DNA from 2 places in the Clostridium sp. CM037 genome. Region 2 is predicted to be linked to the other one. Evidence: riboswitches for the same ligand, from Rfam matches in the RefSeq annotation. Region 2 holds a riboswitch; the other holds the start of a gene.
What was found. Region 2 has a riboswitch for cobalamin ahead of ACWJKP_RS18045 (YitT family protein). Riboswitches for the same ligand answer to the same signal wherever they lie in the genome.

Region 1 (4,368 bases), 1.5 Mb from region 2:
AATTTTATTAGCATTTACTTTTCATGAGTATGCGCATGCTATCGTAGCAGATAGGTTAGGAGACAAAACTCCACGATTTCAAGGGAGACTTACGCTGAATCCAATCGCACATATAGATCCAATGGGATTTCTTATGATTATATTAGTAGGGTTTGGTTGGGCAAAGCCTGTTCAGACAAATCCTAGTGCATTTAAAAACTATTATAAGGATGATTTGAAAGTTTCAGTTGCAGGCCCAATTGCTAATCTAATTCTAGGGTTTGTATTTGCAATTCTTACTGTGTTATTTTCGAAATTTCCACCAATTCATGGTGGATTATATACTATTATTAGCCAAATTTTAATAATTACAGGGTACCTAAATTGTATTTTGTTTTTTCTTAATTTAGTGCCAATACCGGGATTTGATGGATCTCATATAGTTAGAGATTTGTTCCCAAAGTTTTTTTACAATTTACCAGATACAATTTATAGGTATCAATTCTTAATATTTATGGTGTTAATATTGCCTATATTACCTGGTGGACAATCAGTTTTTACTTATATCGTGCAAGCGCCAGGGTTATGGTTATTTAAACAGTTTTTAAATATTGCAGGGATGTTTTAAATAAAAAGTAAATTTCATAAAAATTATAAATGTAAGGAGAAAAACATATGCGCTTAAGAAAAAAATATTGGGCTAGACCAGAGCTGGAAACTAGTCATATTGTAATAACTGACCAATATGATCACAAAGGAAAATGGAATGAAGAATTTAAAAATAATAATGAAATCCATCTAGAACTAGGTTGCGGTAAAGGTAGATTTATATCAGAAAAGTCCAGGAGAGATATTGATATCAATTTTGTAGGCATTGATTTAAAAGATGAGGTTCTGGTATTTGCCCTTAGAAAAGTAATAGAAGTAAGAGAAATTGAAGGAGCACAAGACATAAATGTACGTCTTATGCCAATGAACATTATGCTTATTGATGATGTGTTTGCAAAAGATGAGATAAGCAGAATTTATATAAATTTTTGTAATCCTTGGCCAAAAGACAGACATAATAAAAGAAGATTAACTCATACTAAGTTCTTGACGAGCTATAAGAAATTCTTAAAACCGGGATCTGAAGTTTGGTTCAAAACAGATGATACAGAGCTATTCGAAGAATCAGTAGACTATTTCAAAGAGTGTGGGTTTGAAATATTATTTTCGACCTATGATTTGCATAAGAGTGATTTTAAAGATAATGTAGTTACAGAATATGAAGCTAAATTCACAGAAATAGGGAAACAAGCTATGTTTCTACAAGCAAAATTAATTTAGCGAATTTAACCATATGAGACTTAAGCATTTTAGATTCTTATTTATTGACAGGATTAACATAATGCTATAAACTTAATTACATAGAAATGTATTAAATTGAAAATTTTAAAAATGAAACTTATGAATTATATTAGTTAAAAATGAATAGATTTGTTTAGGTGCCTTTTATTAATCAGCCACTAAAGTGGATTAAGTTACTTTAGTAGATGATTAGTAAGGTGAAAAGGGAATGTGGTGTAATTCCACAGCAGCCCCCGCTACTGTAATTGAGAGAAAATCTTTTATAACTACCTGAAAGGGAAAGTGATAAGAGAAAGCGTATCAAGAGCCAGGAGACCTGCCTAAATTAGTAATATTAAGCTTTCGGCGGGAAAGAACTGTAGAATTCAAGTTAGTGCAATGAAAAATTTGTACATAACAGCAGGTGCGCAAGCTTGCTGTTTTTTTGTTGTGTGCCAAAGAAGAATACAAGTAGGAAGAAAGGAGAAATAGTAATGGCTAAAGTAATGGTTCAAGGAACCGCTTCATCAGTAGGAAAAAGCATATTAGTAACAGCACTTTGCAGAATTTTTGTGCAAGATGGGTTTTCAGTATGTCCTTTTAAGTCACAGAATATGTCATTGAATTCTTATATTACATTGGATGGGAAAGAAATGGGACGTGCGCAGGTGCTTCAAGCCTATGCGGCAGGATTGGAGCCAGAGGTATATATGAATCCGATTTTATTAAAACCTACCTCGGATAAAAAGTGCCAAATTATCGTTAATGGAAAGGTTTTTGGGAATAGTACAGCTATGGAATATCATAATATGAAATTGGAATTCAAAGACATGTTAAAAAAGCAGTTTGAAGAATTAGAGAAGAAGTTTGATATTATAGTAATGGAAGGAGCAGGTAGCCCAGCAGAAATTAATTTAAGAGATAGAGATATAGTGAATATGGGAATGGCGGAACTTATAGATGCACCTGTGATACTCGCAGGAGATATAGATAAGGGTGGAGTATTTGCGTCACTAGCAGGGACTTTGCTTTTGCTTAATGAGGCCGAGAAAAAAAGAGTTAAAGCCACTATTATTAATAAGTTTAGAGGAGATTTAGAAATCTTAAAGCCAGGACTTACAATGATTGAGGATATTATACATATTCCATGTGCAGGGGTAGTTCCTTATTTTAGATTGGAACTCGAAGATGAAGATGGTGCAGTAGAATTTAACAAAAAAATTACTGCACCTATTGATATTGCTGTAATAAAGCTTCCACATATATCGAATTTTACGGATTTAGACGCATTAAAGGCTGAAGAAGATGTATCAGTTAGATTTGTTACAACTAAAGGAGAATTGGGCACGCCAGACCTCCTTATCATACCCGGAACAAAAAATACTATTGATGATTTAATTTCTTTAAGAAATTCGGGACTTGCAAAAGCGGTTCAGCAATATAGTGTAGAAGGTAACGTATTAGGTATTTGTGGAGGCTATCAAATGTTAGGAAATAGCTTAAGTGACCCTAATGGCTTAGAGGGAAATTCAAAAGAAACAGAGGGTATGAAGCTTTTAGACGTAGACACAATATTTGAAGATGAGAAAATAACTACAAGAGTAAAGGCTCGTAGCATTAACATTAGGGATACTAGTATAGAAACTTATGGTTACGAAATACATATGGGAATTTGTAAATATGGTCATAATGCAAAACCACTTTTTGAAATCTATGATAAGAATGGTTCTGATACGTCATCCTTTGATGGAGCAATAAATGCAGGTGGAAATGTTATGGGTACATATATTCATGGAGTTTTTGATGGAGTAGAGTTTAGAGAACATATGATTAATACTTTAAGGGTAAAAAAAGCTATGGAACCTAAAAAATCTAAGGTTTATGAAAATCTAAGAGAAAAAGAATTAGATAAGCTAGCAGACATAGTTAGAGATAATGTAGACATGGATTCAATCTATAAAATCATAGGAATAAAAAGAAAAAGTTAAAAAGAAAAAGTTAGGGACAGTTAACAACTATTTAAAAAATTATAACAGTATAAGATAGTGAGGAATTAAAATGGCAATACTATTTCAGACGAACATAATAGATTTAATTTTAGCGGTAATGTTAGACTTATTAATTGGAGATCCATATTGGTTTAAACATCCGGTGATTTATATAGGAAAACTTATTTCTAAATTAGAGAAGTTAGGCAGAACGATATGTAAAACTAATGGTCAAATTAAAGTTTTTGGCGGAATTATTGTAGTTATAGTAGCACTTTCTAGTTTTTTGGTGCCTTTTATAATTTTGAGAATTTCTAATAAGTTTTTTTGGTTGTACCATATTCTCAATATAATATTGCTTTGGACAACAATAGCTGCTAGATGCCTTCATAAAGAAGGTAAAAAGGTTTATGATTCTTTAGTTAATAATAATATTTATGACGCAAGAGTTAAATTATCGTACCTTGTAGGGAGAGATACAAAAACCCTTACTGAGTATGAAATAGTAAGAGCTGATGTGGAGACCATTGCAGAGAATACAGCAGATGGTGTTATAGCCCCTATTCTCTATGCAATATTAGGGGGAGCACCTTTAGCTATGATGTATAAGGGCATAAATACCATGGATTCAATGCTTGGATATATGAATGAAAAATATAAATATATTGGGTTCTTTCCAGCTAAAACAGACGATGTATTTAATTTTATACCAGCAAGAATAACAGGATTTTTAATCTGTTTGGCATCACCACTTGTTCGAGGAAATATTGCTTGCAGTATAAAAGTGATGATAAGAGATAGAAAAAATCATAAAAGTCCTAATTGTGCTTATCCAGAAGGAGCAGCAGCAGGGGCTATGGGAGTTAGACTAGGTGGTACGAATGAATATTTTGGAGAAAAAATGTATAAACCAACAATAGGAAACAAAATAAATGATTTGGGGAAAGAACATATAATAGATACAATAAAATTAATGTATGGGGCAATGTTTTATTTAATAATAATATGCATGTTATATGAAATATGCGTATATATGAAATATTAGTAATAGTGATGTATTTTTGGAGATGAT
Region 2 (4,368 bases):
GGCGAAAATTAATGGTAAAGACGAAAAAAAAGGTTATCATTTTATTAATTATTGCTGCAGTGATTGCCATTATACCATTATTCACGTTAAAGGGTGCTGAATTTGGTGGCTCAGATGATGCAGGAAGCAAAGTGGTTTCCGAGATTACAGGTACCGAGTATAAGCCTTGGTTTGAACCTGTTATGGAAACTTGGATTGGTGGAGAATTACCAGGCGAAATTGAGAGTTTACTCTTTTGTCTACAGACAGGTATAGGAGTTGGTGTTCTATTCTTTTTCCTGGGAAGATTCGTAGAGAGAACTAAAAAAGAAAATCAGGGGAATAAAACTGAATAATGATTTTCCAGCCTTATAGAATACCTTTCTATAATTATACACAGTTAACTCTACGAGAGATAGGGAGGTGTTTTCAAAATATGGTGGTAAATGTAGAAAAGAAGTTCGAGTTGGTTAGCTATATGGCTGATATTGAAAAGGGAATTATTGAAAAAACACTGAATAAAAACGAAAACAATGTTAGCAAAATATCAAGAGAATTAAGTATTTCAAGACAAGATTTGCAATATGAAATAAAAAAATATAAGATAACCCTGAGATAATAAAGCATATGTATGCATATGCTAAAACAAGGAGAAATGAATATAATGGGGAAATTAAAAAATGGATATGTTCAAATTTATACGGGGAATGGCAAGGGTAAAACGACTGCAGCTGTAGGAATAGCTGTACGTGCAGCAGGAAATGGATATACTGTATTTATGGTACAGTTTTTGAAGGGAAGTAAAACTGGTGAAATTGAAAGTGCAAAAAAATTGGCTCCCTTTTTTAATATATTTAGGTTTGAGAAAAAAAGAGGTTTTTTTTGGACATTAAATGCAGAGGAAAAAAATGAATTAAAAGAAGAAGTACAAAAGGGGTATGAATTTTGCAGGGAAGCATTAAAAGAAGAAAAATGCGACATACTTATCATGGATGAGGTAATGGGAGCATTGAACAATCAACTAATAAGTGAAGAACAACTACTAGAATTAATGGAGAATAAACCTGCTAATATAGAATTGATTTTAACAGGGAGAGACGTACCTAAAGCTATAATAGATAAAGCGAATCTTGTAACTGAGATGAAGGATATTAAACATTATTTTAACGAAGGAATACCATCTAGAGAGGGTATAGAGTTTTGATTATAACCACCTCAAATTTTAAAATTAAGTTAATAATATTTAGAGTTTGAAGGGGGAATTATTATGAATATGTACAAAAACTTAGGCAAAGAATTTATTGTCAATATAACGGGAAATAGAAAAGCCGATAGGGTTATTGTGGAAGAATTTAATAAAAACTCTGTTACTAAATAAAGCTCAATTAAAAAAGGTTTTATGGAAGAGATTAAAAGAAACTTTTAAATGAAAGTAATTTAATATCGAATTTAAAGGTATGAGATGTTTTGCATTTCATTTAAAAGGGAACCAGGTGAAAAGCCTGAACGGTCCCGCCGCTGTAATGGTGAGAAGCTCTAAATTATACCACTGACAATTTTGCTGGGAAGGATTAAAGCGACTGTGATCCAAAGTCAGAAGACCTGCCTTTATTAATACACCAAGAACGCTACGAGTGATAGGGGGTGTGACGTATATTTGTATGAAAATGCATTTTAAATTTTGCGTTTTTTACAAATATGGTTGGTATTATTATCAAGCCCTTAGCATAAATGCTAAAGGGCTTAATTTTTCGTTGAGAAAGAAATTATGATTATTTTATAGAGGATAGGTAATACAATTGATAATTATAAGGAGGCATATTATGCAAACAAAGATAAAGGAATTTGCGCTTATAAACATAGGAATGTTTATGGTATCAGCAGGTTTATATTTCTTTTTAATGCCAAATAATTTAGCGACAGGTGGGGCGAATGGATTAGCAATAGTTATAAATAAATTTACAGGGGGGTTATCCGTAGGTTGGATAATGATGATAATAAACCTTATTTTGTTTGTAATAGCATTTATTGCTATCGGAAAGAGTTTTGGTGGGAAAAGTGTGTATGCAAGCTTTGGTGTAGGAGGTATTATAATTGTATTTCAAAAGTTTATACCTATTAATAATTCAATTACAGGAGATATTTTACTGGAACTTATATTTGGAATACTAATATCGGGAATAGGTACAGCGATAGTATTTAATCAAAATGCTTCAACAGGGGGGACAGATATATTAGCTAAGATATTAAATGAATTTTTCCATATAAATTTAGGAAAAGGAGTTTTAATGTGTGATTTAATTATAATTTTAATGGCGGTTTTTGCCTTTGGAATTAAGCTATCATTATATGCAATGCTTGGAGTTATAATTAATGGTTTTCTTATTGATCACATCATAGATGGAATAAATGTGTGCAAAGAAGTTACAATTATAAGTAATAACAGCGATAAGATAAGAAAATATATAAGAGAAAAGCTAGATAAAACATCTACTGTATATAACGGAGTAGGGGATTTTTCAGATGAGAGTAAAGAAGTTGTTGTGGTTATAGTAGGAAGAAGGGAGTTTATAACACTTAAAAAATTCATAAAATTTGTTGATAAGGATGCTTTTGTAACAGTGAATAATATTTATGAAGTCTTTGGATACGGGTTTAAATCCTTAAAACATTAAATAAAAATTTTAGATAGCTAATAGAGCGGATTAACAAAATTTATGCCATGAAAGCAGGCAAGATTGTTAGTTATGGAATACCAACAGAAGTCTTAACCCAAGAATTAATAAAGTCTTTGTATGAGTCAGATGCTAAAATTACAGAGGATAAAGAACTGGTATTTTAAATATTATGTATAAACCTTCTTATATAAAATGATATTTTATATTACTTTTTATATCAAGTACAATCTCTTCAATTATATCCTTGATTTGCATATTCCTTGTGCCTGGTATATAAATACCATGTTTTTGTAGTGGAAGTATATATTTAGTACAATCCATATTAAATATTGATGTGGCAATCATGTGGGTAATTTCACCGTTAATGCCACCACTACATATTATTCCAATTGGACCGATTATACTATCGATTTTATTTTTCTTGCAAAATGAGCAAATTGATTCCTCTCCACTTATACCAATATTTGCACCAGCTCTTACCATATTTGAACAAGCAAATGCATTTGTACCAAGTGCAACAATATAGATATCTAGGTCAATTTCTTTACGAATTTTTTTTATGATTGTTTGACCAAGACCTGCCCCTTGTGCGTCTATTACAGCTATTTTCATGGTGAACCTCCAAAAAATAAAATTTATAATATAATGAAATCTATTTTTATATAGATAATATTATTATACTATAATGTTTATGTATATTCTGTGTTTAGTTCAAATAAAATTACAATGTTGGTATAAATAAAATGATTATAAAAAAGCAAAAAAAATTCTCCCATAAAGGTATTAATTTTATAATTCAAGGCAAAATAAAGAAAATAATATTAATAATATAATTGATATAAATGAAGGGGAGAATTTAGTGAAAAACGAGGAAAGTATAAAGGTTATTCCTTTAGGAGGCCTTGGAGAAATAGGTAAGAATATAACAGCTATTGAATATGCGGATGAAATCATTGTTATAGACTGTGGTATAGCCTTTCCTGATGAGGCAATGTACGGTGTAGATTTAGTAATTCCAGATATAACTTATTTAAAAAATAATGCAGAAAAAGTAAAAGGTATTTTTTTAACTCATGGACATGAAGATCATATAGGGTCGCTTCCGTACATTCTAAAACAATTGAATGTACCTATTTATGGTACTAGGTTAACGTTAGGGATAATTGAAAATAAACTAAAGGAGCACAATATATTATCTAATTGTGAACTTCACAATGTAAATGCTGGAGAAACAATAGAACTACAAAATCTTAAAGTTGAATTCATAAGGGTTACTCACAGCATAGCAGACTCCTGTGCTATTGCCATCCACTCACCACTAGGTGTTATATTACATACTGGTGATTTCAAAATTGATTATACCCCCATTGATGGATTGGTCATGGATCTTGAACGTATCTCAAATTTAGGTAAAGAGGGCGTGCTACTTCTTATGGCGGATAGCACGAATGTGGAACGTGAAGGGCATACAATTTCTGAAAAAACTATAGGGAAGACTCTAACTAGAATAATTTCTAATGCGGAGGGAAGGGTTATTGTAGCTACATTTGCTTCAAACATTCATAGAATACAGCAGATCGTAGATGCCTCTGTGAAACATGGTAGAAAAATTGTTTTTAGTGGGAGGAGTATGGACAATATCTCACAAGTAGCTATTGAACTTGGATATCTCCATGTACCAGAAGGTTACATTATAGGTATAGATGATATG

Region 1: another riboswitch for cobalamin. It lies ahead of ACWJKP_RS04725 (cobyric acid synthase); the one in region 2 lies ahead of ACWJKP_RS18045 (YitT family protein).

The regions. Positions count from the first base shown of each region.
Region 1 is NZ_CM143650.1:1,005,652-1,010,019, forward strand. Features, by position in the region: gene ACWJKP_RS04715 (site-2 protease family protein) at 1-607, shown strand, start outside; gene trmB (tRNA (guanosine(46)-N7)-methyltransferase TrmB) at 655-1,308, shown strand; cobalamin riboswitch at 1,483-1,667, shown strand; gene ACWJKP_RS04725 (cobyric acid synthase) at 1,803-3,296, shown strand; gene cbiB (adenosylcobinamide-phosphate synthase CbiB) at 3,391-4,341, shown strand.
Region 2 is NZ_CM143650.1:3,762,290-3,766,657, reverse strand. Features, by position in the region: gene ACWJKP_RS18065 (energy-coupling factor ABC transporter permease) at 1-12, shown strand, start outside; gene ACWJKP_RS18060 (energy-coupling factor ABC transporter substrate-binding protein) at 12-335, shown strand; gene ACWJKP_RS18055 (helix-turn-helix domain-containing protein) at 416-598, shown strand; gene ACWJKP_RS18050 (cob(I)yrinic acid a,c-diamide adenosyltransferase) at 644-1,183, shown strand; cobalamin riboswitch at 1,416-1,603, shown strand; gene ACWJKP_RS18045 (YitT family protein) at 1,803-2,654, shown strand; gene ACWJKP_RS18040 (DUF3842 family protein) at 2,841-3,269, opposite strand; gene ACWJKP_RS18035 (ribonuclease J) at 3,517-4,368, shown strand, end outside.